3 regions of the Blastococcus sp. SYSU DS0828 genome follow, and region 2 is predicted to be linked to each of the others. Evidence: predicted binding sites of a transcription regulator. Region 2 holds the regulator's gene; each other region holds the start of a gene.
The links. The regulator LexA, encoded in region 2, represses DNA repair genes until DNA is damaged. The targets are predictions, from matches to a motif close to TCGAACANNTGTTCGA.

Region 1 (10,237 bases), on a different contig from region 2:
CCACGGTGCGGATGACGATGGAGGGGGCGGGGTCGGTCACCGCGCTCGCCGCCCGGCTGGCCGACCTCGAGGGGGTGCTGGCGGTGTCGGCCGGGCACCAGGACGAGGACCGCGACTGACCGCCGGCGCGCACGGGCCGGCCGCGGGTGGGGGGCGTCACTCCGGCCTGCGGGAATCGCGTCGTGATCTCCGCTGCTACGGTAAGTGCACCGGCACAAGGCCGGTCATCCTCCCGGACGGTTTGTCCGGGCACGAGCGCATCCGTGCAGATCCAGCGTTCCATCCCTGGGCGCAGACGATCGCCAAGTGAGGACGCCGGTACGTCACGGTGCTCCTCCTCTTTCACGGGACGCGCTCCGAGCAGTATCGGAGCCCCACCCCGCATGACTTTGGTCCACCCTGCCGCGTTCGAGTCGTCCACGACCGAGAACGCTGTCGAGAACACCACCGAGAACACCATCGTGAACACCACCGGCAACACGGCCGAGGACGCCGCGGCGGAGACCGTCGCCGAGACCCCGGCCGGCCCCACCTTCGGTCAGCTGGGTCTGCCCCAGCAGCTGGTGACCGCGCTCGAGCGGCGCGGCATCCACCGCCCGTTCGCCATTCAGACCTCGGCCCTGCCGGACGCCCTCGCCGGGCGTGACGTGCTGGGCAAGGCCGCCACCGGCTCGGGCAAGACGCTCGCGTTCGGGCTGCCGCTGCTCGCCCGCATCGGCGCCGAGGTCAAGAACGGTCGTCGGGCCCCGCGCGGGCTGGTCCTCGTGCCCACCCGCGAGCTCGCCCAGCAGGTGCACGACAACCTGGCGCCGCTGGGCCAGGCGACCGGCGTGCAGCTGGCCACCGTCTACGGCGGCGCACCCATGTACCGCCAGATCCAGCAGCTGCGCCGCGGCGTGGACGTCATCATCGCCACGCCGGGCCGGCTGCAGGACCTGATCAGCCAGGGCGAGGCCACCCTCGCCGAGGTGGTCGTCACGGTGCTGGACGAGGCCGACTTCATGGCCGACCTGGGCTTCCTCCCGGTCGTCAAGGAGCTGCTCGACCAGACCGACCGGAACGCCCAGCGGCTGCTGTTCTCGGCCACGCTGGACGGCGAGGTCGACTCCCTGGTCCGCCGCTACCTCAAGGACCCGGCCCGGCACGAGGTCAAGCGGGCCGGCGACGACGCCCCGCCGGCGGAGCACCTCGCCTTCAGCCTCGCCTTCCGCGACAAGCTGCAGGTGGCCACGGAGCTGGCTGCTCGCCCCGGCCGCACGATCATCTTCGCCCGCACCCAGCTGGGCGTGGACCGGCTGGCCGAGAACCTGAAGGCCGCCGGGATCAAGGCCGAGGCCATCCACGGCGGGCTGCCGCAGTCGGCGCGCAAGCGTGCGCTCGAGGAGTTCACCGACGCCCGCTCGCCGGTGCTGGTGGCCACGGACGTCGCCGCGCGCGGCATCCACGTCGACGATGTCTCGCTGGTCCTGCACTACGACCCGCCGACGGACGCGAAGACCTACCTGCACCGCTCGGGCCGGACGGCCCGCGCCGGCGCCGCGGGTGTGGTCGTCTCGCTGCTCCTCCCCGACCAGGTGGGACAGGCCAAGCGCCGGTTCCGCACCGCGAAGGTGGACCCGCCCCTGGACCGCACGCGGCCCGGTGACCGGCCGATCCTCGAGCTGGTCGCCTCCGGCATCCCCGTGGAGCCCAAGGAGCGCACCCAGCGCGACATGCGCCGCGGTGGCGGTGGCCCCGGCGGCCGTCCGCGTCGCGAGGGCGACCGCCCCGGCGGTTCCCGTGGTGGCCCCCGTCGCTCGTACGGCGACCGCAACCGCTCCGGTGGCGGCGACCGCCGCTTCGGCGGCGAGCGCTCGGGCCGTCCTCCGCGCCAGGGCTGAACGAGGACCCCGTCCCCCTCACCGCTCGCGGTGAGCCTCCGGACGGGGGCGACGACGGCGGCCCGTCCCGGTTTCCCGGGGCGGGCCGCCGTCGTCTCAGTCGCGGAAGACCAGGGCGCCGCTCACGGCGGTGACGACCTCGTCCCAGGCGGGGCGCAGCTGCCCGGCCTCGGCCGCGTCCAGGGGCTCGTCGGGCTGCCGGTCGGCGCGGGCCACCGCCCGGCCCAGCGGGGAGGTGGGGGCGAGCAGTTCGTCGACCCGGGTGAGCCGGGCGTACTCGGCGAGGTCCCGCACCCCTTCGGCCGGCTGCACGAGCGCCCGGTGGGGGACCAGGCCGGCGGCGCCGTCGGCGACCTCGGCCAGCACCTCCGAGACCTCGGTGAGGTCGTAGCGGTCCTGCTCGGCGGGCAGCGGCAGCGTGTCCGTGTCGGCGACCTCGGGCCAGGTGGCGATCTCGACGAGGTCGTGCTGCTCGTTGCCGGCGCAGAAGCGGGCCAGGTCGGCCGGGGTGTCGAAGACGAACACCTCTCCGTCGCGGCCGAGGAAGCGGGCGACGTCCTCGACGTAGCAACGCAGGGTCACCCCGGCGCCCTCGGGGACCACGATCTCGACCGGCAGGATGCCGACCGCCTCCCAGAACTCGGCGGCGGCGGCGACCGCGGCGGGGGAGGCGGTGACCCGGCTCCCGCGTGCGATGGTGCTCACGCCCGGCCGGCCGGCCACCGAGGTGGCGGTCGCACCGGCGGGCGCGCCGGCGGCCGTCTCCGCCTGCTCGGGCAGGTCCTCGTCGGCGAGGGCGCCGAGCTGGTCGTCCGCGGACTCGGCGGCCGAGGGGTACTCCTCGATCGTGGCGGTGCCCCCGCCGGTCCAGTCGAAGTGGTCCGAGAGCTCCTCGACGACGTCCTCCCACAGCTCGTCGAAGACCGTGCCGACGCCGATCCACGCGTCTTCGCCGGAACGCCCGGCGAAGGCCTCCACGCCGAGCCCGAGAGAGCCGATCTCCGGCTTGGCGGCGAGCTCGGCGACGGCCTCGAACTGCTCCTCGTCGTCGTCCTCGGTGGTGTCCAGGCACTCGGCGAGCCGGCTGACGATGTCGACGGTCGCGGCGAGCTCCTCCACCGCCCACCGGTCGGGGTCCTCGGCGGCGACGTCGTACACCCCGTCGAGGTCGTACCGGTGGTCCTCGTCCGGGGTGAGGTCCGCTGCGTCCAGACCGGCGACGACCGGCCACACCGGGTGGTCGGCCAGGTCGTGGTCGGTGCGGGTGCGGCAGAAGGCGGCGAGCTTCTCCGGCGACGGGAAGAGGTGCACCGTGGCGCGCCCGCCCGCGCCGTCACCCTCGGTCGTGCCGAGGAACGCCTGCCACTCCTCGCCGTCCTCCTCCCACGGCGGAGCCCACAGGGTGTATCCGGTGCGGTCGTCGAGGGTCAGTGCGATGGGGACGATGCTGGGCCTGGCCACCGCACCATCCTGCCTTGTCGGCTCGGAGTTGCACCTCCGGGCCGCGCGGCGGGACCCCGAGGTTGATCATGTGGCCGGCGCGGCCGTGGATCGCCTCCTGCGCCCTGCTCAGATCCCCATCGGGTGCCACACCGTCTTGGTCTCGAGGAACGGGGTGATCCGGGACAGCCCGGGGTCGACGGTCCAGTCCGGCTCGGTGGCCGGCGGGCGGACGACGCGCTTGATCGTGCCGGCGGCCTCGCGCTCGAGCTCCATCGCGCGGTCGGCCGGAGCGCCGGTGAGGTCGATGGCGTCGACGTCGGCGTGCTCGGCCAGCCACGGGCCCAGCTCCCCGGCGTCGCCGGTGAGCAGGTTGACCACCCCGCCGGGTACGTCGCTGGTGGCGAGCACCTCGCCCAGGGTGACGGCCGGGATCGGCCGCTCCTTGGAGGTGACGACGACGGCGGTGCTGCCGGTCGCGAGCACCGGGGCGAGAACGCTCACCAGTCCGAGCAGCGACGACTGCTGGGGCGCGAGGACGGCGACCACACCGGTGGGCTCGGGCAGGCTGAAGTCGAAGTACGGCCCGGCGACGGGGTTCGCGCTGCCGAGGACGGCGGCCAGCTTGTCGGTCCAGCCGGCGTACCAGACCCAGCGGTCGATGGCGGCGTCGACGGCGGCCCGCGCCTTGGACGCCGACAGGCCCTCGGCCGCGCCGACCTCCTCGCAGAACTGGACGTGCCGGCCCTCCATCACCTCGGCCACCCGGTAGAGGACCTGGCCGCGGTTGTAGGCGGTCGCGCCCGACCACTTCGCGAAGGCGCCGCGGGCGGCGACGACGGCGTCGCGGGCGTCCTTGCGGCTCGCCCACGCGACGTTGGCGAGGAAGAGGCCCCTGGCGTCGGTGACCTCGTAGGTGCGGCCGGACTCCGAGCGCGGGAAGGCGCCGCCCACGTACAGCTTGTAGGTCTTGCGGACGGCGAGACGATCGCTGCTCACTGCTCGGCACCCTTCAGGTATGCGGCCAGACCGTGCCGGCCGCCCTCCCGCCCGTAGCCCGACTGCTTGTAGCCGCCGAACGGCGACGTCGGGTCGAACTTGTTGAACGTGTTGGCCCACACCACGCCGGCGCGCAGCTGGTCGGCGATCTTCAGGATCCGTGACCCCTTCTCGCTCCAGATGCCGGCCGACAGCCCGTAGGTGGAGTTGTTGGCCTTGGCGACCGCCTCGTCCGGCGTCCGGAAGGTGAGCACCGACAGCACGGGGCCGAAGACCTCGTCGCGGGCGATGCGGTGCGCGGGGGAGACGTCGGTGAAGACCGTCGGGGGGAACCAGTAGCCGCGCTCGGGCAGCTCGCAGGCGGGCTGCCAGCGCTGCGCGCCCTCGGCCTCGCCGATGTCCGACAGCTCGCGGATGCGGGCGAGCTGCTCGGCGCTGTTGATCGCGCCGATGTCGGTGTTCTTGTCCAGCGGGTCACCCACCCGCAGCGTGCCGATCCGCCGTTGCAGGCTGGCGATGACCTCGTCGTGGATCGACTCCTGCACCAGCAGCCGGGAGCCCGCGCAGCAGACGTGGCCCTGGTTGAAGAAGATGCCCTGCACGATGCCCTCGACGGCCTGGTCGATCGGGGCGTCGTCGAAGACGATGTTCGCCGCCTTGCCGCCGAGCTCCAGCGTCAGCTTCTTGCGGGTGCCGGCGACCGCGCGGGCGATCTGCCGGCCGACGTCGGTGGACCCGGTGAAAGCCACCTTGTCGACGTCGTCGTGCTCGACGACCGCGCGGCCGGTGTCGCCGGCGCCGGTCACGATGTTCACCACGCCCGGCGGCAGGTCGGCCTGGCGGCAGACCTCGGCGAACAGCAGCGCGGTGAGCGGGGTGGTCTCGGCGGGCTTGAGGACGACGGTGTTGCCGGTCGCGAGCGCCGGGGCGACCTTCCACGCGAGCATCAGCAGCGGGAAGTTCCACGGGATGACCTGGCCGGCGACGCCCAGCGGCTTCGGTCCCGGCCCGAGGCCCGCCCAGTCCAGCTTGTCGGCCCAGCCCGCGTGGTAGAAGAAGTGCGCCGCGGCCAGCGGGACGTCGACGTCGCGGGACTCCCGGATCGGCTTGCCGTTGTCCAGCGACTCGAGGACGGCGAACTCGCGGGCGCGCTCCTGCAGCAGCCGGGCGATGCGGAACAGGTACTTGCCGCGGTCGGCGGGGCGCATCGGACCCCAGGTCCTCTCGAACGCCTTCCGGGCGGCGCGCACCGCGCGGTCGACGTCGGCGGTGGTGCCGGTGGCGACCTCGGCGAGCACCTCCTCGGTGGCCGGGTTCACCGTCTTCAGCGGCTCGCCGGAGCCGTCGACGAACTCGCCGTCGACGAACAGGCCGTACGAGGGGGCGATGGTGACGATCGACCGCGACTCGGGCGCGGGGGCGTACTCGAAAACGCTGGTCATCGCTGTCAGTCCACCGTGACGTAGTCGGGGCCGGAGTAGTGGCCGGTGCGCAGCTTCTGCCGCTGCAGCAGGAGGTCGTTGAGCAGGCTGGAGGCGCCGAAGCGGAACCAGTCGGGGTCCAGCCAGTCGGGGCCCACGGTCTCGTTGATCAGCACGAGGTGCTTGATCGCGTCCTTCGTCGTCCGGATGCCGCCGGCGGGCTTGAAGCCGACCTGCCGGCCGGTGGCGAGGCGGAAGTCGCGGACCGCTTCCAGCATCACCAGGGCGACGGGCAGTGTGGCGGCAGGGCTCACCTTGCCGGTGGAGGTCTTGATGAAGTCGCCGCCGGCGAGCATGGCGATCCAGCTCGCGCGCCGGACGTTGTCCAGCGTCATCAGCTCGCCGGTCTCGAGGATGACCTTGAGGTGTGCGTCCCCGCAGGCCTCCTTCACCGCGACGATCTCCTCGTAGACGTCGAGGTAGCGGCCGGCCAGGAACGCGCCGCGGTCGATGACCATGTCGATCTCGTCGGCGCCGTTCGACACGGCGTCCCGGACGTCGGCCAGCTTCACCGCACGGCTCGCGCGGCCGCTGGGGAAGGCGGTGGCGACGGCGGCCACGTGGATCCCGGTGCCGGCCAGCACCTCCCGCGCGACGCCGGCGAGGTCGCCGTAGACGCAGACGGCGGCGACCTGCGGCGTCGTCGGGTCCGACGGGTCGGGCTGCTTGGCCTTGGCGGCCAGGCTGCGCACCTTGCCGGGGGTGTCGGCGCCCTCGAGCGTGGTCAGGTCGACCATCGAGATGGCGGTGTCGATCGCCCACGCCTTCGAGGTGGTCTTGATCGACCGGGTGCCCAGCTGCGCGACGCGCGCCTCGGCGCCCACCTGGTCGACGCCGGGCAGGCCGTGCAGGAAGGCGCGGAAGGCCGAGTCGGAGCGGGTCACGTCGTCGTACGGCGGCGACGGCGCGTGCACCGCGGGGGTCGCCCCGGGCAGCGCGTCGGGGTCGAGCACGTGGGTCATGCCGGCCATTCTCCCCTGCCGGGGGACCGGTCCCCGAACGCGCTCACCCGCAGGGGCGGTCCTGACCCGCAGCCGAGCTCGTGACGTTCCCGCGGGAACGCGCTCGGCCCCCTCGGACCCGGGTGGCGGACCCCCCGGTCGGGCGTTCCCGCGGGAACGTCCCCCTTGCTGGGGGTGGCGCCCCGTCCGTCGGGCGCTCCCGCGCGGGAACGTGCCTGCTGGGCCGGAGATGTCACCCCCCGCTCCTACGCTTCGATCACACGTCCGAAGGAGGCGTCGTGGTGGAGAAGTCCGTGCCGGAACTGGCACGCGAGATCGCGTCCGGCGCGGTGCGGCTGGCCGCCGCCACCGCCGCGTGGCTGCGGCTCGTGGCCGAGTTCGATCGGCGGGAGGGCTGGCGCGCGGTCGGGATCCTGTCGTGCGCCCACTGGCTGGCCTGGCAGTGCGGCATGGCCCCGGGCACGGCCCGGGAGCACGTCCGGGTCGCCCGGGGTCTCGGTGCGCTGCCGCTGATCTCCGCCGCCTTCGCCGAGGGGCGGTTGTCCTACTCCAAGGTCCGGGCGTTGACCCGCGTCGCGGAGCCCGACACCGAGCGGGAGCTGCTGGAGACGGCGCTCGAGGCCACGGCCTCGCAGGTGGAACGCCTGGTCCGCTCGTGGCGGCGGGCGGACCGCGCCGACGAGGGGACCATCGCACTGAAGCGGCAGTTCCAGCACTGGTGGGACGACGACGGCATGCTCGTCGTACGGATGCGCCTTGCGCCCGAGGAAGGTGCGGACTTCCTCGCGGCGGTCGACTCGCTGGCCGAACGCGAAGCCCGTCGGGACCGCGCCGCGGCGAAGCGGGCAGCCGCGGAGCGGGAAGCGGGCGTGGCCGGAGGCCTGGAGCGGGACGAGGACCTGGAACGGGAGGAGATCGCGTGCGCCCGGGAGCGGACGGGGGCCCGGCGCTGCACGGCGGTCGCCCGGCTCGCCGGAGCCGCCCACCACGCCGACCGGCGGCCGGGTGACCCACCCCGGCGCGAGGTCGTGGTGCACGTCGACGCCGCCGTCCTCGCCGACGACGCTGCCGCCGGGCAGGCCTACCTCGATGGCGGCCCGGCGCTGCACGCGACCGAGGTCCGGCGGATGCTCTGCGAGGCGACCGTCGTGACCATGCTGGAGTGCGGGCGGGAGGTCCTCGGCGTGGGCCGCAAGCGCCGGCTGGCCACCCGCGCGCAGCGGCGTGCGCTGCTGCGCCGGGATGGGGGCTGCGCCCGGCCGGGGTGCACCGAGACGCGGATCGAACGGCTGCACGCCCACCACATGCGGCACTGGCTGTTCGGTGGTGGGACGGACCTCGACAACGCTGCACATCGCCAACCCACCTCCTAGAGGACTTCGCCTGCGGCTCGGCCATGTGCACGTGCGGACCGAACTTCGAGGCGAGTTGTCCCCGCGTGTCGCCGCGGGCCGCGCGTGTATGGCGGTACGTTCGCCGCAGTGCCGACGACGATAGGACCCACGATGGCCCGCCAGCCCGAAGACGTCTTCACACCCAAGACGATCGCTAGCCGTGAAATGTTCGAGCGCCGCAACGAGGCGGACCTTGACGGCAACCCTGGTCTTCAGGACAACCTCCGTGACGCCCTCCGCGAGGCGGGAGGTCAGGTAATCCTCTACGGGGACACCGGAGTCGGAAAGTCGTCCCTCCTGCGCTATGCCGCAGAGGATGAGGATCTCGACGCAGTGGTTATCGAATGCCTCTCCTCAAAGTCCTACGAGGACCTGATGGAAGACGCGATCCGCAAGTTGGTTGATGTGAAGGAGATCTCCCGCACGTCAACGAACCGAGTCGGTGCGGAAGCTGAAGGTGAATTCAAAGTCAAGTGGCTAGTCTCCCTTAAGGGCAAGCTGACTGGCGAAAGGGAGAAGGCCCGAGAGTTCGAAGTGGTGCAGGAGACACCATTTGACGCACTTCTCTCCGCAATGCGTGCGTCTAAGACCAGCCTGATCGTCTTCGACAACTTCCAAAACATCTCGGACTCGACGACTCGCCACCTGATCGCTCAAACAATGGAGTTTCTCTCTGACCGCGCCGCCGAGACGGGAGACGTAAAGGCTGTCGTGATCGGCATCGCGGAGGACGCGCCGTCACTCCTAGGCGGCTCGGGATCCTTTCGTCGGCGAGTCACGGAGATTGGCGTCCCGCGAATGCCGGACGATGAGATTCGCGCCATCCTAGTTCGGGGTTTTCACCTCCTGGATGTCACCGTTGGTGACGATGTGCTCGATCGTCTGGTCTTCTTCAGTGACGGGTTCCCGTTCTTTGCACACTTGCTCGGATTACATCTCTCGCGATGGGCGCGTCGGCAGTCCGATCACGTCGTTAGTCGGGCCGACATCGACAAGGCGCTGAAGCGGGCCATCAGTTCGGTGGATCGCTCATACGCTCAGCGAGTCGAGAAGGCCTTCGAGGCTGGTGGTGAGATTCAGCCGCGCAAGAGTCTGCTGAAGATCTTCGCGCAGTCGGATCGTAGGGAATGGAAGAGTCCCGATGTAATCGCCGCCTGGGAGGCCAACTACGGCGCCCGGGACGCCTACCAGTTCTTGCACGTGGCCTTAGCTGCACTCCTCGATGACGAGCACGGAAAGATCCTTCGTCGCAAGGGGACGAGGAACAAGTACGTCTATCAGTTCGAGGATCCCTACATGAGGCCGTACCTGCGATTGACGCAGGCGGACACCTAGGAACCGGTGCATGTAATCCGGTTGGGCAAGGCGGGTCGGCGGATTGGGTGACCGACGACCGCTTGGCGGTGGGGGTCCGGGGGTGTTCCTTCCCCCGGACCCCCAACTGCCGGGTGCGGTCGCTCCACTTCGCTGACCGCCGCCCGAGGGCGGTGGTCAAGGGTGGCCGCAGGTCACCGCGTAGCGGCGCGGAGCGCCCTTGACGACCGCGTACCCGAGTCGGGACGGGCACGGCGCCGGAGGCGCCCTTGGTACTACTCACGAATAGTTACTCCATCGCAGGTCAGGCGCCTAATAGCCCGGCAACATAAGTTCACGGATGCGGCAAGGTACGTTCACGCCGTGAACCGGTCCCAACGGCGCGCCGCAGAGCGGCGCGCAGCCAAGCTGCGCCCAAAGGTCAGCCCCGCTGTCGTCTCGCCAGCACCGGCGGCGCAGCCGCCGCGTGCGGCGGACGCAGCCCCTGGGGCCGGGTTGTCGGCGGTCAGCGAGGTCGACGTGCTCGTGCGGCTCCGCCGCGCGGCACGTCAACGGGCGGCAGCCGAGCGGGAACTGGTCGACGCCATGCGGCAGGCGCGGGAGGCCGGACTGTCCTTCGCCCGGATCGGCGGCGCAGTGGAGGTGTCGGCTCAGGCCGTGCGTCAGCGGTTGATGCGGGCCTGACGCCAGGGTTGTCGGAGGGGTGCGGCAGACTGGGAGGCGCACGGAGCAGTCGGCGGGCCACCCACTCGGGTCCGGCGGCGGGT
Region 2 (10,237 bases):
GTCGCCCGGCTGGTCGAGGCCGCGCGGGACTCCGGCGCGACGGTGCTCCTCGGTGGGGACCCCGCCCCCGACGCGGCCGGGTACTTCTACCCGACCACGATCGTCACCGACGTGGCCGACGACAACCCACTGGTGGCGGAGGAGCAGTTCGGTCCTGCCCTGCCGATCATCCGGTACGAGGACGTCGACCAGGCGGTGGCCATGGCCAACCGGCTCGACGTCGGCCTGGGTGCCTCGGTGTGGAGCAGTGACCGGGCAGCGGCGCGCGCCGTGGCGGCGCGGCTGCAGGCCGGCACCGTCTGGATCAACTCGCACGGCACCGTGCACCCGATGATCCCCTTCGGCGGGGTCAAGAAGTCCGGCTACGGGCTCGAGTTCGGGGTGGAGGGGCTGAAGGCGGTCGCGGTTCCGCAGGTCATCAACGGCTGAGCCCGGGTCCCGGTTCGCGCCGCCGCTGCCCCGGCATCCCCCACGGGTGCCGGGGCAGCGGCGTCCTCCGCGCGGGTCAGCGGAGCGCGGCGCCGACCTTCTCGGCCGCCTCGACGACGGCGCGCCCGATCCGGGCCACGTCGGCGGTGTCGTCGACGAAGACCACGGCGAGCGCCGCTCGCTGCCCGCCGTCGGGGCCCACCACGGGCGCGGCGATCGATCGCAGGCCGGGGATCACCTCGCCGTGCGAGGAGGCCCAGCCGACCCGCCGGGCCTCCCGCAGCGCGTCGCGGTCGTCGGCGGCGGGGGGCTCGGGCATGAGCAGCGCCAGCCCGGGCGCTCCCCGGCCGACGGGGTGGCGGGTGCCGGGCCGGTACACCACGTGCGCGGACGCGTCCTGCGGCTCGACGGTGGCCACCGTGACCGCCTCGTCGCCGGTCCGGACGACGAGGAAGGCGGTCATGGCCAGTTCCGCCACGAGCGCGTTGAGCCGCGGCAGGGCGGCGGTCTGGAGGTCGCTGCGCACACCGCGCGCCAGGCCGGCCATCCCCAGCCCCAGCCAGTACCGGCCGACCGCGTCGCGCTCGACGAGCTGGTGGTCCTCGAGCGTCCGGAGCAGGCGGTAGGTGATGGACCGGTGCAGACCGAGCGCCTGCCCGATGTCGGCGATCGGCTGGGGACTGCCGGTGGCAGCCAGGTGCTCGAGGATGCGGATGCCGCGGTCGAGCGTCTGTGACTGCGGCGCGCTCGCGCCCTCGCCGTCCGACATCGTCGTCCTTCCGAGCGTGATCGGTACCGCCACCAGCCTACGGTCGCCCGCCGCGGCCACCCGCACCCCGGCTGAGTCGCCGCTCCGTCATCACGGCCGCCGACCGTCCGCCGGTGGCGTCGTTCCGGCCGTGGACATGCCACCGGCCCGGCTCTGCCGAGCAGAGCCGGGCCGGTGGACGAGCCGTGCTGGCCGAGGAGGTCTCCCGCCGACCGGGATCGGGCGCTCCTGCCCTCAGGCGGGAGAAGGCGTCCGATTCAGCGGAAGTCCTCCTGGCCGTTCATCTCAGCTGCAGCCGCTGGTGGAGCCGCAGCCCTCGCAAACGTAGCAGCTGCCGGCCGGGCGCATCTTCGTGCCGCAGGTCATGCACAGCGGCGCGTCGGTGGCGGTGCCGGTGACCAGCTCGAGGAGCTCGGCCGAGGAGTGCGCCTCCTTGACCGACTTCGGACCCTCCGGGGTCACCTTCTCCTTGGCCGGAGCGCTCTCGATCGGCGCGGAGCCGCGCAGCTGCTCCAGGTCGACCTCCTCCTCCTCGACGACCGCGGCGGTCGAGGCAGAGGTGTCGTACCCGGCCACCTGGGCCGCGCGCTCCTCGGCCGTGAAGATGCCGAGCCCGGCCCGCTTCTCGACCGGCAGGTGGTCCAGCGCCAGGCGACGGAAGATGTAGTCCATCACCGACTGGGCGATCCGGATGTCCGGGTCGTCGGTCATGCCGGCCGGCTCGAAGCGCATGTTGGTGAACTTCTGGATGTAGGTCTCCAGCGGAACACCGTGCTGCAGCGCGATGGACAGCGAGATGGAGAAGGCGTCCATCACGCCGGCGAGGGTCGACCCCTGCTTGCCGAGCTTCAGGAAGACCTCACCGAGGCTGCCGTCCTCGTACATCCCGGCGGTCATGTAGCCCTCGGCCCCGGCGACGCTGAACGAGGTGGTGACGCTCGTCCGCTTCTTCGGCAGCCGCTTGCGCACCGGGTGCGCCAGCGCGGCCGGCGCCGTCGCCTCGGCCTTCACCTCGTCCTTGGTGCCGTCGTTCTTGCCCTTGCCGCCGGACAGCGGCTGGCCGACCTTGCAGTTGTCGCGGTAGATCGCCAGCGCCTTGAGACCCATCTTCCAGCCCTGGAAGTAGATCGTCTCGACGTCCTCGACGGTCGCCGTCTCCGGCATGTTGACCGTCTTGCTGATCGCGCCGGAGATGAAGGGCTGGACCGCGGCCATCATGCGGACGTGGCCCATCGGGGAGATGGCCCGCTCACCCATGGCGCAGTCGAACACCTCGTAGTGCTCCGGGCGCAGGCTCGGGGCATCGACGACGTGGCCGTGCTCGGCGATGTACTCGACGATCGCCTCGATCTGCTCCTCCTGGTAGCCCAGGCTCCGCAGCGCCCGCGGCACCGTCTGGTTGACGATCTGCATGGAGCCGCCGCCGACCAGCTTCTTGAACTTGACCAGCGAGAAGTCCGGCTCGATGCCGGTCGTGTCGCAGTCCATCATGAAACCGATCGTGCCGGTGGGGGCCAGCACCGAGGCCTGGGCGTTGCGCCAGCCGTTCTCGGCGCCGATCTCCAGGCACTCCTGCCACTGCTGGGTGGCGACCTTCAGCACGTCGGCGTCGTCGGCGCCCACCGGGCGGATCGCGTCGTTGGCCGCGGCGTGCTTGCGCATGACCCGGGCGTGCGCGTCGGCGTTGCGGGCGAAGCCCTCGTAGGCCCCCACGATGCCAGCGAGCTCGGCCGAGCGCCGGTAGGCGGTGCCGGTCATCAGCGAGGTGATCGCCGCGGCCAGCGTCTGGCCACCGCGCGAGTCGTAGGCGTGGCCGGTCGCCATGAGCAGGGCGCCCAGGTTGGCGTAGCCGATGCCCAGCTGCCGGTAGGCGCGGGTGGTCTCGCCGATCGGCTCGGTCGGGAAGTCGGCGAAGCAGATCGAGATGTCCATCGCGGTGATGACCAACTCGACGGCCTTCACGAAGTTCTTGGCGTCGAACGTGCCGTCGTCCTTGAGGAACTTCATGAGGTTCAGCGACGCCAGGTTGCACGAGCTGTTGTCCAGGCTCATGTACTCCGAGCACGGGTTGGACGCGTTGATGCGGCCGGTCTCGGGGTTGGTGTGCCAGTCGTTGATCGTGTCGTCGTACTGGATGCCCGGGTCGGCGCACTCCCAGGCGGCCTGGGTGACCTTGCGGAACAGCGACTTGGCGTCGACGGTCTCGATGACCGAGCCGTCGAGGCGGGCCCGCAGGCCGAACTCGTCGCCCTCCTCCACCGCGCGCATGAACTCGTCGGAGACGCGGACCGAGTTGTTGGCGTTCTGGTACTGGACGCTGGTGATGTCCTTGCCACCGAGGTCCATGTCGTACCCGGCGTCGCGCAGCGCGCGGATCTTGTCCTCCTCGCGCGCCTTGGTCTCGATGAACTCCTCGATGTCGGGGTGGTCGATGTCGAGCACGACCATCTTCGCCGCGCGGCGGGTGGCGCCACCGGACTTGATGGTCCCGGCGGAGGCGTCGGCGCCGCGCATGAAGCTGACCGGGCCGGAGGCCGTGCCGCCGGAGGAGAGCAGCTCCTTGGAGGAGCGGATGCGGGAGAGGTTCAGGCCGGCACCGGAGCCGCCCTTGAAGATCAGGCCCTCCTCGCGGTACCAGTTCAGGATCGAGTCCATCTCGTCGTCGACGGCGAGGATGAAGCAGGCGCTGACCTGCTGCGGCGCGCTCGTGCCGACGTTGAACCAGACCGGCGAGTTGAAGCTGAAGTACTGGTGCAGCAGCATCCAGGTCAGCTCGTGCTCGAAGACCTCGGCGTCGCCCTCGGTGGCGAAGTAGCCGTGCTCGCGGCCGGCCTCGGTGTAGGTGAGCACCACGCGGTCGATGAGCTGGCGCAGGCTGGTCTCGCGCTGCGGGGTGCCGACGGCGCCGCGGAAGTACTTCGTGGTGACGATGTTGGTGGCGTTGATGCTCCACTCGGCCGGGAACTCGACACCGCGCTGCTCGAAGTTGATCGAGCCGTCCCGCCAGTTGGTCATGACGACGTCACGACGCTCCCAGGTCACCTCGTCGTACGGGTGCACACCAGCGGTGGTGAAGACGCGCTTGATCTTGAGGCCCTTGGCCCGGCTGGGAGTCTTGGCGCTGCGGCGGGGGCGGGCGCCGGCCACGCGGTCGTCGGTCTCGGTCATGGTGTGGAGCTCTCCCTGGTCGTGTGTCGCGTGGTGCTTCGCGGGGCTGCGCGGTGGTGCTGCGCGGTGGTGGATCGGGGGCTGGGGAAGAGCCGCGATCGGTAACTGCTCGAACTGCTGTCTATCGGGTGGCACCGACAGTTCTCAGGTGCCGGCGCCGGTGCCGGACGGAACGGGTCGCCGGGGCTCGGGCGGGCCCGTCTCCCCCGGCGGCGCGGCGGGCTGCCGGGCCTTCAGCTCGGCGATCTCCCGCTCGAAGTCGGCCACCGAGGTGAAGGAGCGGTAGACGCTGGCGAACCGGAGGTAGGCCACCTCGTCCAGCTCGCGCAGCGGGCCGAGGATGGCCAGGCCGACCTCGTGGCTCGGCACCTCCGCCGCGCCGCTGGCGCGGATGGCGTCCTCCACCTGCTGGGCGAGGAGCTTGAGCTGGCCCTCGTCGACCGGCCGGCCCTGGCAGGCCCGCCGGACGCCGGCAACCACCTTGCTGCGGTTGAACGGCTCGCTGACGCCGTTGCGCTTGACGACGGCGAGCACCGCCTCCTCGACGGTGGTGAACCGCCGCCCGCACGCAGGACAGGAGCGACGACGCCGGGTGGTGGCGCCCTCGTCGGCCTCCCGCGAGTCGATGACCCGACTGTCGGCGTTGTGGCAGAACGGGCAACGCACGGTGGTTCACCTCCCTTCGCGCCGCGCCCGCCACCGGCCGGCTGTGCACTCCCCTGGGGACATCCGGTGGATGCGCCGGGGACAACCTGAGGACCAGCCTGTGGACGGGCTTACAGCTCTGTAACTACTAGATGTAGGGGAACCCTAGGACGGGCCACACAAGATGTGCAAGTGATCGTTCCGTCGGCGTGTTCCGCCCCGACACTGCGGTGCGCAGGCGGAACAGCGGTCCCCAGCTGTCACAGGACACGCCGCGACGACGCGCCGAACTCCGTGCCCGACGCTCCCCGGAGAGGGTGCCGAGCGCGGCGACACACCGCAGGAACGACCCGGGGACGCTCGCCCCGGCAAGGTTGTGCGCTCATGCGCGGTTCCGACCCGCAGAACCACGCGCCGGCCGCACACCGATCGGCGAACTGGGCGGTCCGCACCCGGCCAAGGGCGACCCGGCGGGCACGCGACGGCGGCGCCGAGCACCCCCGCGGGGTCGACGCGGCGAGGGCCGCCGAACGACGATCAGACGCTGACCGCGCCGCCCACCCGGGGCCGCCGCGAGTGCGGGATCTGGTCACTCAACCGCATCGGGCGGGTCAGGAGATCCTGGTCGACGTCGGCCGGCGGGGTCCAGCCGCTCGCCGTGGAGCGGGTCTCGACCGTGCTCGCGGAGCGGGCCGCGGGCACCGACCAGCCACCGCCCCGCGGTCGGTCCTCACGGGTCGGGGACTGCGCGTCCGGCGCGCTCTCGACGACGGCCGGGAAGAGGTCGGTGTCGGCGGCGCGGTGCCGGCCCACGACCGGGCCGGACTCGGTGGCCGGAGCGCGGTGCCGACCCGGAGGAGGCACCGGCACCGAGGACGCCGGCGCGGCCTGCACGGGGTCGCTCTCCGGCGCGCGCCGGCGACCGCCCGGCCGCTGGGCACCGGTCCGCGGCTCACAGCGGTCGCGCAGCAGCGGCAGGCTGGCGGTCGCCTCGACATCGGTCGACGGACCGTCCCGGAGCGGTGCCGCGGACGGGGAGGCGGGCATCGCCTGCGTCACCGGGGACACCTCGACGACCGGCGACTCCGGAAGCCGCACATCCCCCAGGTCGATCCAGAGCGCCTGCTCTTCGCCTCCGGTGACGACCCGCACCCACATCTGGCACGCGCCGGAGTCGTCGTGTCGCCACCCCAACAGCTCCCCCGCACTCCAGGCACCCGCCTGGTGGACCTCGACGGCCTGGGGACGAGTGGTGAACACGGCGGCGCGGTTCTCCATGACGCTGGACACGGACGTACCGTAGGTGGCCGACCAGCACGCACGGTGAACGTGCCTGTACTGAGGGTTGACGAAGTCGCCGAGCCGCGTTGTGAACACCTTGCCGCGAGGCGCTCTCGGGCGAGTCCGCGAGGCGTCAGGGCAGGAGAAGGACCTGACCAGGCGTGATGGCTGCGGTGTCGAGCCCGTTCAACTGCCGGATGTCGACGACGACGTCCCGGACGTCGCGCCCGTCGGCGGCCGATCCGGCGATCGACCAGAGCGTGTCGCCCGGCTCGACGACCACCTTCGTCGTCCCCATGAGCGCCAACCCGCCACCCTCCTGCCCGAGGACGGCGTCACCGAGGGCGATCGTGCCCACGGCGAGGAGGAGGGCGAGGACCACCACCAGGCGGCGGCCGCGCGCCGTCAGGCGGAGCGGCGGCTGCGCCGGACGACCCGGGCCGGGTGGGCGCCCCGCCTCCGCCCTCGGGGGACCCGCCGCCCGGAGAGGCGCAGCGGACCCGGGGTCGAGCGTCTCCGCGTAGGAGCGAGGCGGCGGGAGCACCCGGAGGTGCCGGGCGGGTGGCCGAACGGCACGCCGCTCCGCCGGGCCGACCGGCACCTCTCCACGGACCCGCAATGCCGTGCTGCTCGTCATCTGTTCAGCCCCTCTGGCCGGCACGTCGCCGGACCCGAACGTGTGTTCGATTCGAACGCCTGTCCGATGTCTACCGGATGCGGCCGACAGATGTGACCCGACACGGAAAGTTTCGAACACCTGTTTGAAGTGGCCGGCGATCGGCGCTACGGTTCCTCCGACGACGAGGGTCGAGAGCTGCGCGGGCAGCCGGCGAGGAGGAGACGTGGCGGACTCGAGCAGGACGTCCGGCAACCGGGGCGGCGCCGCGGGCACGGCGGACGGGTCCGCGTCGGTGCGGGCCTTTCCCGACCGCGCGGCCGACGGGGACGGGCTGACCCAGCGGCAGCGGCGGGTCCTCGAGGTGATTCGCGACTCGATCGACCGACGGGGCTACCCCCCTTCGGTGCGGGAGATCGGCGAGGCCGTCGGACTGTCCTCGGCATCCTCGGTCGCGCACCAGCTCTCGGTACTGCAGAAGAAGGGCTGGCTGCGGCGCGACCCCAACCGGCCGCGCGCCCTGGACGTGCGCCTGCCCGGCGATGCCGGCCGGACCACCACCGCGGCCGTCGAGCGACCCGTGGTCGACGACGGGGTGCAGGCCGCCGCGCCCGCCTACGTCCCGCTCGTCGGCCGGATCGCCGCCGGCGGGCCGGTGCTCGCCGAGCAGGCGGTGGAGGACATCTTCCCGCTGCCGCGCGAGCTGGTCGGCGAGGGGACGGTCTTCATGCTGAAGGTGGCCGGTGACTCGATGATCGAGGCCGCCATCTGCGACGGCGACTGGGTCGTCGTCCGCCAGCAGCCGACCGCCGAGAACGGGGAGATCGTGGCGGCGATGATCGACGGCGAGGCGACGGTGAAGACCTACAAGCGCCGGGACGGTCACGTGTGGCTGCTGCCGCACAACCCGGCCTACGAACCGATCCCCGGAGACGAGGCGACGATCCTCGGGCGGGTGGTGTCGGTCCTGCGCCGGGTCTGAGGGTCAGGTCCGGCGGCGCAGTTTCCCGCCCACCCAGACCACGAGAGTGGCGACGACGGCGGCGATCAGCGCCGAGGCGATCGGCGAGCGGTCCGAGCGGGTGAGTTCCGCGAAGGACGGCAGCGGGTCCTCCGCGGGAGTCGGCCTCGCGGCGGCGGTCGCGGCGGGCAGGGGAACCACGGTGACGGCGCTGGGCAGGCCCTCGCTCGCGACCACGAGCGCCCGGTTGTCGGCGGAGAAGCTGACGGCCTCGCCCTGCGGCGACTCGGGGAGCGCCACCCGCACCGGTTCGCCGGCCAGCGCACCGGGCACGTCCGAACCGGACAGCGGCCACACGTAGGCGTCCGTGTAGGTGCGCAGCGCCAGTGCGCTCCCGTCGCCGGCAACGGCACCTCCGGTGATCAGCAACTGCCCCGCACGACCCACGGGGCCACCCGGGGTTCCGGTGAGGGTGACGTTGACCGTGCCCACCCGCTCCATCGGCACAGTGCCGCCGTCGACGAGCGCGGCGGCGGGCCGGTAGACCCCGCTGGAGCCGAGCACTTCCTTGGTCACGAGGTACGGCGTCCCGTCCGGGGCCAGGAGCAGCGCCTCGGCGTCGTGCGCGCCGTCGGGGTAGGTCAGCCGATGCAGCGCTGCCGCGCCGTCGGGCCGGAGGACATGCAGCGCGACGGTGGCACGGCTCGTGCCGTTGTCACCGGTGTCGGCGATCCAGACGCTCCCGTCCGAGCCGACGCCGAGGTCTTCGGGGTCGAAGGGGTCCGCGGCCCCGGCCTGCACGTCGACCACCGCACAGGCGGCATCGAGCCCGAGGACTTCGACCCGGTCACCGCCGTCGTTGAGGGCGAGCATCTGCTCTCCTACCACCACCAGGCCGGACAGCTCGGCGAGTCGGGGGTCCGTGATGGCGCACCGGACCTCCGGCGCCGGCTCCTCCGCCGACGCGGACCCGGGGACGAGCACGGCCAGGGCGCCGGTCAGGGCGCTCGCGACGACGAGCCGACGCCGCCGGGCGCGGCTAGGAACTCGCTTGGCCTGCTCGGGCACGTACCAAGCGTGACAGAACCATCGCGTCCAGTGCATGAACCACGCCCAGGAGGACGATCCCGACGGCGGCGCCCACGACCGCGTCGGTGACCCAGTGGAAGTCCAGCGACACCATCGCCGCGCCAGTGGCGACCGGCCCGACGACGCTCAGCCACCAGAAGGTCCGCTGTACCGCCGGCGGGAGCCCGTACTCGACCGCCTGCCAGCGGGCCACCCCCCACATGAGCACTGCGTTGGCGACGTGACCGGAGGGGAACGAGGCGCCGTCGGCGTGGAAGAAGTAGGAGCCCGGGAACGCCGGCGCCGTCCGCCCGATCCCGTGCTTGATCGCGTACACCCCGGCGGTCAGCACCCCGAGCGCCAGCAGCACGCGGAGGGCCGGCATCCAGGTGCCGCGCCGCCACAGCAGGTAGCCGACCAGGCCGGCGAGGACGACGAGGATGGTCACGCGCCCGCCGAGCTGCGTGACCACCCACACCGCCGGGTAGCCCGGCGTGTCCCTCAGGCCCCAGTCGCTGACGATCTCCGACACCCGGAGGTCCATCCGCTCCGACGGCCCGTGGCGGAGCAGGTCGGCGGTGATGAGGACGCCGACCAGCAGCGCCACGGCGACCAGCCACCACGGCGGCCGGCCGGGCGGGACCACGGGGGCGGCGCGCGGTGACTCGGCCACCCGCACCGCGCCCCTGGTCACGCCGCCACCGTACCGGCCCGTGACCGGATCGTGATCCGAGCCGATCGACCGCCCCAGCTCAGCCCACCGGGACCGCGAACTCCTCGAGCACCGCGGCGAGGGCGCCGTCCACCCGCGCGGTGAGCCGTGTGCCGCCGTCCTCGTGCCGCTCGCCGAGCACCTCGCCGTCCCGGTGCACCCGGGCCACGAGATCACCGCGCTCGTAGGGCACGAGCACGTCGACCTCGACGTCGGGGTGCGGCAGCCGCTCGGCCACCAGCTTGCGGAGGGCGTCGATGCCGACGCCGGTGCGGGCCGAGACCCAGACCGCGCCCGGCAGGGCCTGGCGGAGGGTGAGGATGTCCTCCTCGCTCATCGCGTCGACCTTGTTGACGACGATGACCTCCGGCACGGCGGCCGCGTCGATCTCGCTCAGCACGACGTGGACGGCGTCGATCTGGCCGAGCGGATCGGGGTCGGAGCCGTCGACCACGTGCAGCAGCAGGTCCGCCGCGGCGACCTCCTCCAGCGTGGAGCGGAACGCGTCCACCAGCTGGTGCGGCAGGTGGCGCACGAAGCCGACGGTGTCGGTGAGCGTGTACTCCCGGCCGTCCGGCGACTGCGCCC
Region 3 (10,237 bases), on a different contig from region 2:
AGCGCCGCAATCGCCGGCTGAAGATCACCGCCGCGGTGATGGGTGGGCTGCTCGCGCTGCTCTGCGTCTTCGTCGGTGTGGTCTATGCCAGCACCGAGGTGCCGAGCCCCGACTCGGTCTCCACCAAGCAGACCACGGTCATCCACTACGCCGACGGTGTCACGGAGATGGCGCGGCTGGGTGACGAGAACCGCACCAACGTGCCGCTGGACCAGATCTCCGAGCCCGCTCAGCGCGCCGTGCTCGCCGCGGAGAACCGGAGCTTCTACACCGACCCGGGTATCTCCTTCACCGGCATCGTCCGCGCGGCGTGGAACAACCTCACCGGGGGCTCCACGCAGGGTGGCTCGACGATCACCCAGCAGTACGTGAAGAACGCCTTCCTGACGTCCGACCAGACGTTCAGCCGCAAGTTCCAGGAGCTGTTCCTGGCGATCAAGCTGGACAACAACTTCTCGAAGGAGCAGATCCTCGAGAACTACCTCAACACCATCTACTACGGCCGCGGCGCCTACGGCATCGAGGCCGCGGCGAACACCTACTTCGGCGTCTCGGCGGCCGAGCTGACCCCGCAGCAGGGCGCCGTGCTCGCCGTCCTGATCCGCAGCCCCTCCGGCAACGACCCCGAGACGAACCCCGAGGGCGCGCAGAAGCGCTGGGGCCTGGTGCTCGACGCGATGGTCGAGGAGGGCTGGCTGACGGCCGAGGAGCGGGCGGCCTCGGTCTACCCCGAGGTGCTGCCCCGGGGCGACTCCCCGCTCGGCACCCCGGAGGGCCCGGAGGGCCACATCGTCAAGGAGGTGCGGCGGGAGCTCCAGGCGCGCGGTTACGACGAGCAGGAGATCAACGCCGGCGGTCTGCAGATCACGACCACGATCAGCAAGCCGGCGCAGGATGCCGCCGTCGCGAGTGCGCGGGCGGCGCTGGACGGTCAGCCGGACAACCTCCGGTCGGCCCTGGTGTCCATCGATCCCCGCACCGGTGGGGTGATCGCCTACTACGGCGGCGAGAACGGCGTCGGGACCGACTTCGCGCAGGCCGTGCGGCAGCCCGGTTCGTCGGTGAAGCCCTACGTCCTGGCCACGGCGCTGGAGCAGGGCATCGGCATCCGGGCGCGACGCGACGGCAGCTCGCCGCAGACCTTCCCCGACCGCCCGGGCCAGCCGGTCACCAACTCCGGCGGCACCAGCTGCGCGGCCTGCACGCTCACCGAGGCGATCACCCGGTCGCTGAACACCACGTTCTACGGCCTGGCGTACGAGGTCGGCCCGGAGAACGTTCGGGAGACGATCCGCGCGGCCACGGGCCTCCCCGAGACCTGGGAGAGCGGCAACCTCGAGGGCTACACGACGCTGGCCAACGCCGACGGGCTGACCGGCTCCTCTATCGGCATCGGCGAGTACGAGATGCGCCCGATCGACCAGGCCCAGGGCTTCGCCACGCTGGCGGCGGGTGGCGTCTTCCGGGACGCGCACTTCGTCTCCCGGGTCACCGACAGCGAGGGGACCGTGCTCCTGGAGAACGCCCCACCGCCCGGCGAGCAGGTGCTGCCGGCCGACGTCGTCAACGACGTGACCGTCGCGCTGAAGGACGTCGCCTCCTACTCCCGCCGGTCGCTCGACGGTGGCCGGGAGGTGGCCAGCAAGACCGGTACGCAGGGGCTGAACCGCGAGGACAACTCCGACGCCTGGATGGTCGGCTACACCCCCTCGGTCTCCACCGCGGTCTGGATGGGCACCGAGTACCGCGAGCCGATCCGGACGACCCAGGGCCAGATCATCTACGGCGCGGGGCTGCCCGGTGCCATCTGGCAGGACTACATGGACGCGGTGCACGCCGGCACCCCGGAGGAGGACCTGCCCGACCGGCCGCTCATCACCGGCGACACCGGTCAGGGCGTTCCCGAGCCGACGACCGAGGCGCCCGCGCCGGTGGACACCCCTGCGGCCCCGCCGTCCACGTCGACCCCGAGCGCACCGACCTCGAGCGCCCCGGCCACCACGACGCCGAGTACCGGCGACACCGGTGGCACGGACGGCACCGGTGGCACGGACGGCACCGGTGGCACGGACGGCACCGGTGGCACGGACGGCACCGGTGACACGGACGGCACCGGGGGAACCGGCGGCACGGGCGGGACCGGCGGGACCGGGGGCACGGGGGGAACCGGGGGAACGGGCGGCACCGGGGGAACCGGGGGAACCGGCGGGACCGGCGGCACCGGGGAAGGCACGCCCGGCCCCGTCGTCCCGCCGCCGGTCGACTGACCGATCACGCACACTGCTGCCATGCGCAGCACGCCCACGGGCCCGTCCGCCACCGCGGACGGGCCCGTGCTCGTTCCACGTGGAACTCCGCGCGGGTCAGCGCCGGATCGCGTGGTGCCCTCCTGGACCGATCCGGTGGTCCGGCAGGCCAGCGAAGCCGTCGGGGGCCCGTGGGGCCGCTTCGCCCTCACCGGCCGTGCGCTCTTCTGGACGCCGCTGCGCGTGTGCCTGCTGTTCGCCACGCTCGCGCTGGCCGTGGCCTGGGTGAAGCAGGCACCGTGCGCCGACGGCGACTGGTCGGGCTCCGTCCAGTACACGCACTTCTGCTACTCGGACACGGTGCCGCTGTTCGGGCTGCACGGGCTCGGCGACGGCGCCCTGCCCTACCTGGACTCCGCCGTCGAGTACCCCGTGCTCACCGGTGGGTTCATGGCGCTGGCCGCCACCGTCGCCGCCGGCTACGACCGGGCCGCGGCGGCGTCCGGGCTGCTGCCCGCCGTCCCCCCGGTGCAGAGCTACTACGTGGTCACCTGTCTGCTGCTGACCGCGTGTGCCCTGCTCGTGGTGCGGGCCACTCTGGCGCTGGCCGGCCGCCGGCCGTGGGATGCGGCGATGATCGGGCTGTCCCCGCTGCTGGTGGTGCATGCCTTCACCAACTGGGACCTGTTCGCGGTGGCGCTGGCCACTCTGGGGATGTGGGCCTGGGCCCGGTGCCGCCCGGTGCTCGCCGGCGTCCTCCTCGGCCTGGGTGCCGCCGCCAAGCTCTACCCGGCCTTCCTGTTGGCAGTCCTCTTCCTGCTCTGCCTGCGGTCGGGGCGGCTGCGGGTATGGCTGCGCACCGCGGTGGCTGCCGTGCTCGCCTGGGCGGTGGTCAACGTGCCGATCGCGGTGCTGGCGCCGGAGAACTGGTCGCGCTTCTTCCGGCTGAACAGCGCGCGGCCGGCCGATCCCGACTCCCTGTGGAACCTGGCGCTGCACGTCGCCGGCGACCAGCTGCTCGACGGCCCGCTGGCCGAGGGGCAGACCCCGACGGTGCTCAACGCTGCCGTCGCGGTGGCGCTGCTGGCCGGGCTCGCGGCCGTCGCATGGCTGACCTTGGCCGCGCCAGTGCGACCGCGGGTCGCCCAGATCGCCTTCCTGCTGGTCGCGGTCTTCCTGCTCACCAACAAGGTGTGGAGCCCGCAGTACTCCCTGTGGCTGCTCCCCCTGGCCGTGCTCGCCCGGCCCCGATGGCGCTCGCTGCTGGCCTGGCAGGCCACCGAGGCGCTGCTCTGGGTGCCCCGGCTGCTCTGGTACCTGGGCACGGAGAACCGGGGGATCGACGTCGAGTGGTTCCTCCTCGCGGTGACCGTCCGCGACGCGGCCGTCGTCGTCCTCATGGCGCTGGTCGTGCGGGACGTGCTGGATCCGGACCGGGACGTCGTGCGCACCAGCTGGCCCGGAGTGGACGACCCGGCCGGTGGGCCGCTGGAGCACGCTCCCGACCGGTTCGTGCTGCGCCGGTCAGCCCAGCGCGTCGCGTAGCAGCCCGATTTCGGCCGCGTGCGCCGCAGCGTCGCCCGGGGTCTCCAGGATCACCGGGCAGTCGGCAGCGCGCGCCACCTCCACCAGCACCTCGCGGGAGATCTCCCCGCCGTCGAGCGGCGCGTGGCGGTCGCGTCCGGAGCCCGCGGCGTCCCGGCTGTTGTTCAGGTGGACCAGGTCGATCCGGCCCGTCACCGCGCGGACGGCGTCGACGGCCGCGCCGAGGTCCCAGCCGGCGGCCCAGCCGTGGCAGGTGTCCAGGACGAAGCCGGCCCCGTACTCGCCGACGGCCTCCCACAGCCGGCCGAGCGCGTCCAGGTCGCGGGCCATCGCGTTGCCGCCCCCGGCGGTGTTCTCGATCAGCACGGGCACGGGGAAGCCGCCCTGCTCGGCCTGACGGGCGAACGTCTTGCGCCAGTTGTCGACGCCCACAGCCGGGTCGTCGCCGGCCAGCACGTGCCCGCCGTGGACCACGAGGCCGCGCGCGCCCACCTCCGCCGCGGCCTGGGCGTGCTTGCCCAGCAGCGTCCGGCTGGGGATGCGGATGCGGTTGTTCGTCGTCGCCACGTTGAGCACGTAGGGGGCGTGGACGAACAGCGCGAGGCCGGACTCGCGCAGCTGCGCGGCATCGGGGCGGGGAGGTGGCGCCTTCCACCCCTGGGGATCGGCGAGGAAGACCTGCACCGCGTCGGCGCCGACCTCCGCCGCCCGGGCCAGCGGGCCGGGGACGGGTGCGTCGTCCGCTCCGGTGCCCACGTGTACGCCGATGGGGTGCACGGCCATGCTGATCTCCGGTTTCTCGACGGGATGCGGGTTCACCCGTATCGCGCACGTCACGTCATCGTCGAGGCCGTGACCGGGGTGATCCGCCGGTCGTGGTGTCGCCTCGACGTGGAGCTAGCAGAACATGACAACGGGTCGCCTTCGTCGCTCGGCCCGCCGGGGCCGCCCCGAGCTCGCGAGGGGGTGGGGAGGGACGGGGTCCCCCACCTGTGGACAGCGCCTGGCCCGCCCTGCTCCGCCGCTGGTAGCCTGGGTGCGCGCGTTCCGGCTCCTGCCGGGGCGCGCGACGCGTGTACGACCCTCCTGCTGCAGATTCCCTGCAGCCGCGAAGACCAGAGGAGGTGGGGTTCTCCGTGCGTCACTACGAACTGATGGTCATTCTCGACCCCGACCTGGAGGAGCGCACGATCGCTCCCTCGCTCGACCGGTTCCTGACCGTCGTCACCAACTCCGGTGGCACCGTCAAGACCGAGATCTGGGGCCGTCGCCGCATGGCCTACGAGATCAAGAAGCACGTCGAGGGCATCTACGCGGTCGTGGACATCCAGGCCGAGCCGGCCGCGGTGGCCGAGCTCGACCGGCAGCTGAACCTCAACGAGTCGGTCCTGCGCACGAAGCTGATGCGGCCCGAGGTCCACTGACCATGGCCGGCGAGACCGTCATCACCGTCATCGGCAACCTCACCGCCGATCCGGAGCTGCGCTTCACGCCGTCGGGCGCTGCCGTCGCCAACTTCACCGTGGCCTCGACGCCGCGGACCTTCGACCGCCAGTCGCAGGAGTGGAAGGACGGCGAGGCGCTGTTCCTCCGCTGCAACGTGTGGCGGCAGGCCGCGGAGAACGTGGCCGAGTCGCTGACCCGTGGATCGCGGGTCATCGTCAGCGGTCGCCTCAAGCAGCGCTCGTTCGAGACGAAGGAAGGCGAGAAGCGCACCGTCGTCGAACTCGAGGTCGACGAGATCGGCCCCTCCCTGCGCTACGCCACCGCCAAGGTCACCCGCGCCTCGCGCGGTGAGGGCGGCGGCGGCTTCAGCGGCGGCGGCGGTGGCGGCGGTGGTGGTTTCGGCGGTGGCGGCGGGGCGAGCGACCCGTGGTCGACGCCCGCCGGGCCGTCGGACGAGCCGCCCTTCTAAGAGGACCCTCCTGCCCCCCACGCCTCGCTCCGCTCGGCGTGGGCCCCTGCAGGAGGGCCACCCCAGGTCACCCACGCACTTCCCTCACTGGAGATATCAGTGCCCAAGCCCCCTGTTCGCAAGCCCAAGAAGAAGGTCTGCCAGTTCTGCAAGGACAAGGCGACCTACATCGACTACAAGGACACGACCCTGCTGCGGAAGTTCATCTCCGACCGCGGCAAGATCCGTGCCCGCCGCGTCAGCGGCAACTGCAGCCAGCACCAGCGGGACGTCGCCACGGCCGTGAAGAACAGCCGTGAGATGGCCCTGCTGCCCTACACCTCGACGGCGCGCTGATCATGAGCACGATGAAGCTGATCCTCACGCAGGAGGTCACCGGTCTCGGGTCCTCCGGCGACACCGTCGAGGTCAAGGGCGGCTACGGCCGCAACTACCTCCTGCCCCGCGGGCTGGCCATCGTCGCCACCCGGGGTGCGGAGAAGCAGGTCGAGTCGCTGCGCCGGGCGCGTGCCACCCGCGACGTCCGGTCGCTCGAGGAGGCGCAGGCCGTGGCCGGTCGCCTGTCCGGGCTGACCGTCCAGGTGCCGGCGCGCGCCGGTGACGGTGGCCGGCTGTTCGGCCGGGTCACCACCGCCGACGTCGCCGCTGCCGTGACCGCCGCCGGTGGCCCGGAGCTCGACCGTCGCCGGATCGAGCTGCCCAGCAGCATCAAGACCACGGGCCAGCACACCGTCACCGTGCGGGTGCACCCGGAGGTCAACGCTCAGCTGACCATCGAGGTCGTCGCCAGCTGATCGAGGCCCCTCTGCCGCCCGCCGCTCGCGACGGGACCGGGCAGAGGGGCGCCCCGTCCACGCTCTCCCCGTGCTCGCTCGGGGTGAGCCATCGGACGAAGGCACCGCCCACGAGGGGCGTCGGACGCAGGTCCGGCGCCCCTCGTGGCGTCTGCGGGGCCTGGTCCCCTGACGCCTCCGCCGTGCCCCTGCCGGACCCCCCTGCTCGGCGTGGCCGGCCCGCCGGGTGCCCTGAGGACCGCTCTCGCGCCGTCCGACCGGGGCAGGGTGCCCGGGGGGCGGGGATCAGCCGGAGCCCGCCACGGGGGCGCTGGGGCGGTCATCGCGCGCCGTCCACGAGGTGGCCGGCCGGTCACGACGCCACGTCCGGAAGGTGGCCGGCCGACCTCGCGGAGGGGACCGGTGCACCGGTGTGGCTCCTGGTACGACACCTCGGATTTTCTTCCTGGGTTTTCTCCGTCCACACCCGGTGGGCAGCGTCCCTGCAGGTCAGCTGGCGGATGACCGCCGGCGCGGAGCGGCTGTCCCCGTACTCCTCCACATGTCGACATGCGTCCGTCCACCGACTTGTCCACAAGTTGTGCAGATCGGTGTGCACACCGGTGGTGGACGTGGTCCGCGCTGCTTCCTAACGTCCTCTCCGGCCACCGAGCGGACGTGACTGTCAGTCCCCTCCGGTAGGCAGGAGCCGAACACGTGTTCGGCATGGCGCCGTCCGCCGAGCTCGCGTACTTCCCCTGCGCGTGGTGGTGATGCGGGCGCGCCCGCAAGGAGATGGAGGTACCCCCGTGGCGGTGGCCGACGAGTTCAGCCGACCGTCCGCGACAGCGCCGGCGTACGACCGGCAGCCGCCGCAGGACGTCGCGGCGGAGCAGTCGGTGCTCGGCGGCATGCTGCTGAGCAAGGACGCGATCGCAGACGTCGTGGAGGTGCTGCACGGCAACGACTTCTACCGGCCGGCGCACCAGGTGATCTTCGACTGCATCCTCGACCTGTACGGGCGGGGTGAGCCGGCCGACGCGATCACCGTGGCCGCGGAGCTCAACCGCACCGACCAGCTGTCGAAGATGGGCGGCGCGGTCTACCTGCACACGCTCATCCAGTCCACGCCGACGGCGGCCAACGCCGGCTACTACGCCGCGATCGTCGCCGAGCAGGCGGTGCTGCGACGGCTGGTGGAGGCCGGTACCCGGGTCGTCCAGCTGGGCTACGGCGCAGCCGGTGGGAAGGGCGACGTCGACGACATCGTCGACCGGGCCCAGCAGGAGATCTACGACGTCACCGAGAAACGCATGAGCGAGGACTACTCGCGCCTCGAGGACGTCCTCCAGCCGACGATGGACGAGCTGGACGCCATCGCCTCCCGCGGCGGCACGGCCCGCGGTGTGCCCACGGGCATCCGCGACCTCGACGAGCTGACCAACGGCCTGCAGGCGGGCCAGATGGTCGTCATCGCGGCCCGTCCCGGCGTGGGCAAGTCGACCCTGGGGCTGGACATCGCCCGGTCGGCGACGGTGAAGCACGGGCTGCCCGCGGTCATCTTCTCGCTGGAGATGAGCAAGCACGAGATCACCATGCGTCTGCTGTCGGCGGAGGCGAAGGTGCCGCTGCACCACATGCGCGCCGGCTCCCTCTCCGACGAGGACTGGGCCAAGCTCGCGCGCCGGATGGGGGAGGTCGCCGACGCCCCGCTCTACATCGACGACTCGCCGAACATGACGATGATGGAGATCCGGGCGAAGGCGCGGCGGCTCAAGCAGCGCAACGACCTCAAGCTCGTGGTCATCGACTACCTGCAGCTGATGACGTCGGGCAAGCGCGTCGAGAGCCGCCAGCAGGAGGTCTCGGAGTTCTCCCGTGCGCTCAAGCTGCTGGCCAAGGAGCTCGAGGTCCCGGTGATCGCGATGTCGCAGCTGAACCGTGGGTCGGAGCAGCGCCAGGACAAGAAGCCGATGCTCTCGGACCTCCGCGAGTCCGGCTCGATCGAGCAGGACGCCGACATGGTGATGATGATCCACCGCGAGGACATGTACGAGAAGGAGTCCCCGCGGGCCGGCGAGGCCGACATCATGCTGGTCAAGCACCGCAACGGCCCGACCGCCAACGTCACGGTCGCCTTCCAGGGCCACTACAGCCGCTTCGTGGACATGGCGAACTGAGCCGCCCGGCTGTACGGCTGGGCGGGGCCCGGGACCGGTCGGTCCCGGGCCCCGCGGCATCTGGGGGGCACGGGGTCCGGTCGTGCTCGGCAATCCGTGCTGGTAGCCCCCGTGATGGGCTGCGAGCACCGTGCACGAACCCATCCGCGCAGCGCAGCGCCACGGTCTGCACCGATGCAGCCGGCAACCATTGTGGCCCGTGTCACCAGTGGGTTAGGAAGAGGTCCCCTCAGGCATAGGAGACCCGTTGTCCTCACATCCCTGGCGCCGGACGACCGCGTCGGTCATCAGCGCCCTGGCTGCGGCGGTGACCGTCACGGCCACCGCCTCCCCCGCGCTCGCCGCCCCCGCACCGGCCCAGCCGGTATCGGTCTTCCCCACGAACGACCTGACCGTTCCCGACCGGCAGCAGCTCACCGGCCTGCGGGTCGCCCTGCCGACGGAGAACTGCGGCACCGTCGTCACCTGCGGTCTCGTCGAGCGGCTCAACCAGCTCGACGGCTTCGACCTCGACCCGCGCATCGCCGTCCGCTTCAGCGCCCCGGTCGACCCGGCCCAGGTCGCCGAGCGGATCACCGTGCGGCAGGAGCGCGGCGGGTGGCGCACCGGCGTCGACCGCGTCGTCTGGGACCCGGCCACCAACACGCTGTACGCCCACCCCGTGGAGCAGCTCGCACCGGGCACCACGTACCGCATCGACGTGCAGGCCGGGCCGGCGAACTCGGCCACCACCGAGACCTTCACGACGCTGAGCGCCACCGACGGACTGCTCGACCTGAACCGGCAGATCCAGTCGAACCGCGCGCTGCGCGAGCTCGGGATCGCGCGCCCCGGGCTGGAGATCGACGGCGTCGTCCCGGTGACGGGCTCGACGGTCACCTTCGTCCCCGACCGGCCGGCTCCCGGCACGCCGGGGGGCACCCCGGCCGGGCCGAGCGTCCAGCCGATCAACCTCCTGCCCGCCGGCAGCACGCTGGTGTTCGGTTCCTACCAGGCACCGTCCTGGCTCACCCCCGACGGCACCATCACCCAGACGCCGACCCGGGACGACGGTCCGGCGCCGGTCGAGGCCGACCGCCTGCCCTTCGTCGCCGTCCTCCCGCCCGGCCCCGCGCCGGACGGCGGCTGGCCTACCGCAGTCTTCGGGCACGGCTTCACCGGCTCGACGACCAGCGTGTTCCTCGCCGCCCTCACCAACGCCCGCAGCGGCATCGCGACCATCGGGACCAACGTGGTCGGGCACGGGTACGGCCCGGAGAGCACCTGGCAGATCACCACGGCAGCGGGCGAGACCCGGACGTTCCCGAGCTACGGCCGGGGCGTCGACCAGGACGGTGACGGGCTCTTCGGCAGCACCGAGGGCTCCTCGGCCACGGGCGCGGCCGGTGCGGTCTCGTCCCGGGACGCGCTCCGCCAGACCGCGGCCGACATCATGACGCTGGTCCGCTCGCTGGGCGGAACGGACGTCGACGGCGACCGGCGCGGCGACCTGTCCGGCGCGCGGGTCACCTACTTCGGGCAGAGCTTCGGTGGCATCTACGGCACCATGCTCGCCGGCGCCGACCGGGCGATTGCCCG

Region 1: ACI79Q_RS13965 (DUF222 domain-containing protein) is a predicted target of LexA. The motif match lies at 7,015-7,030, and genes of this name have one in related genera.
Region 3: dnaB (replicative DNA helicase) is a predicted target of LexA. The motif match lies at 7,189-7,204, and genes of this name have one in related genera.

The regions. Positions count from the first base shown of each region.
Region 1 is NZ_JBJHAK010000017.1:25,880-36,116, reverse strand. Features, by position in the region: gene ACI79Q_RS13995 (MgtC/SapB family protein) at 1-119, shown strand, start outside; gene ACI79Q_RS13990 (DEAD/DEAH box helicase) at 384-1,880, shown strand; gene ACI79Q_RS13985 (hypothetical protein) at 1,977-3,341, opposite strand; gene ACI79Q_RS13980 (aldehyde dehydrogenase family protein) at 3,450-4,319, opposite strand; gene ACI79Q_RS13975 (aldehyde dehydrogenase family protein) at 4,316-5,761, opposite strand; gene deoC (deoxyribose-phosphate aldolase) at 5,767-6,762, opposite strand; gene ACI79Q_RS13965 (DUF222 domain-containing protein) at 7,041-8,135, shown strand; gene ACI79Q_RS13960 (AAA family ATPase) at 8,244-9,491, shown strand; gene ACI79Q_RS13955 (hypothetical protein) at 9,834-10,154, shown strand.
Region 2 is NZ_JBJHAK010000004.1:184,437-194,673, forward strand. Features, by position in the region: gene ACI79Q_RS04960 (aldehyde dehydrogenase family protein) at 1-429, shown strand, start outside; gene ACI79Q_RS04965 (IclR family transcriptional regulator) at 506-1,231, opposite strand; gene ACI79Q_RS04970 (vitamin B12-dependent ribonucleotide reductase) at 1,484-4,366, opposite strand; gene nrdR (transcriptional regulator NrdR) at 4,511-5,032, opposite strand; gene ACI79Q_RS04980 (hypothetical protein) at 5,549-6,301, opposite strand; gene ACI79Q_RS04985 (LysM peptidoglycan-binding domain-containing protein) at 6,426-6,674, opposite strand; gene lexA (transcriptional repressor LexA) at 7,135-7,890, shown strand; gene ACI79Q_RS04995 (hypothetical protein) at 7,894-8,937, opposite strand; gene ACI79Q_RS05000 (phosphatase PAP2 family protein) at 8,909-9,631, opposite strand; gene hflX (GTPase HflX) at 9,690-10,237, opposite strand, start outside.
Region 3 is NZ_JBJHAK010000016.1:46,452-56,688, reverse strand. Features, by position in the region: gene ACI79Q_RS13690 (transglycosylase domain-containing protein) at 1-2,267, shown strand, start outside; gene ACI79Q_RS13685 (glycosyltransferase family 87 protein) at 2,382-3,791, shown strand; gene ACI79Q_RS13680 (deoxyribonuclease IV) at 3,771-4,574, opposite strand; gene rpsF (30S ribosomal protein S6) at 4,928-5,215, shown strand; gene ACI79Q_RS13670 (single-stranded DNA-binding protein) at 5,218-5,706, shown strand; gene rpsR (30S ribosomal protein S18) at 5,806-6,042, shown strand; gene rplI (50S ribosomal protein L9) at 6,054-6,500, shown strand; gene dnaB (replicative DNA helicase) at 7,289-8,659, shown strand; gene ACI79Q_RS13650 (Ig-like domain-containing protein) at 8,907-10,237, shown strand, end outside.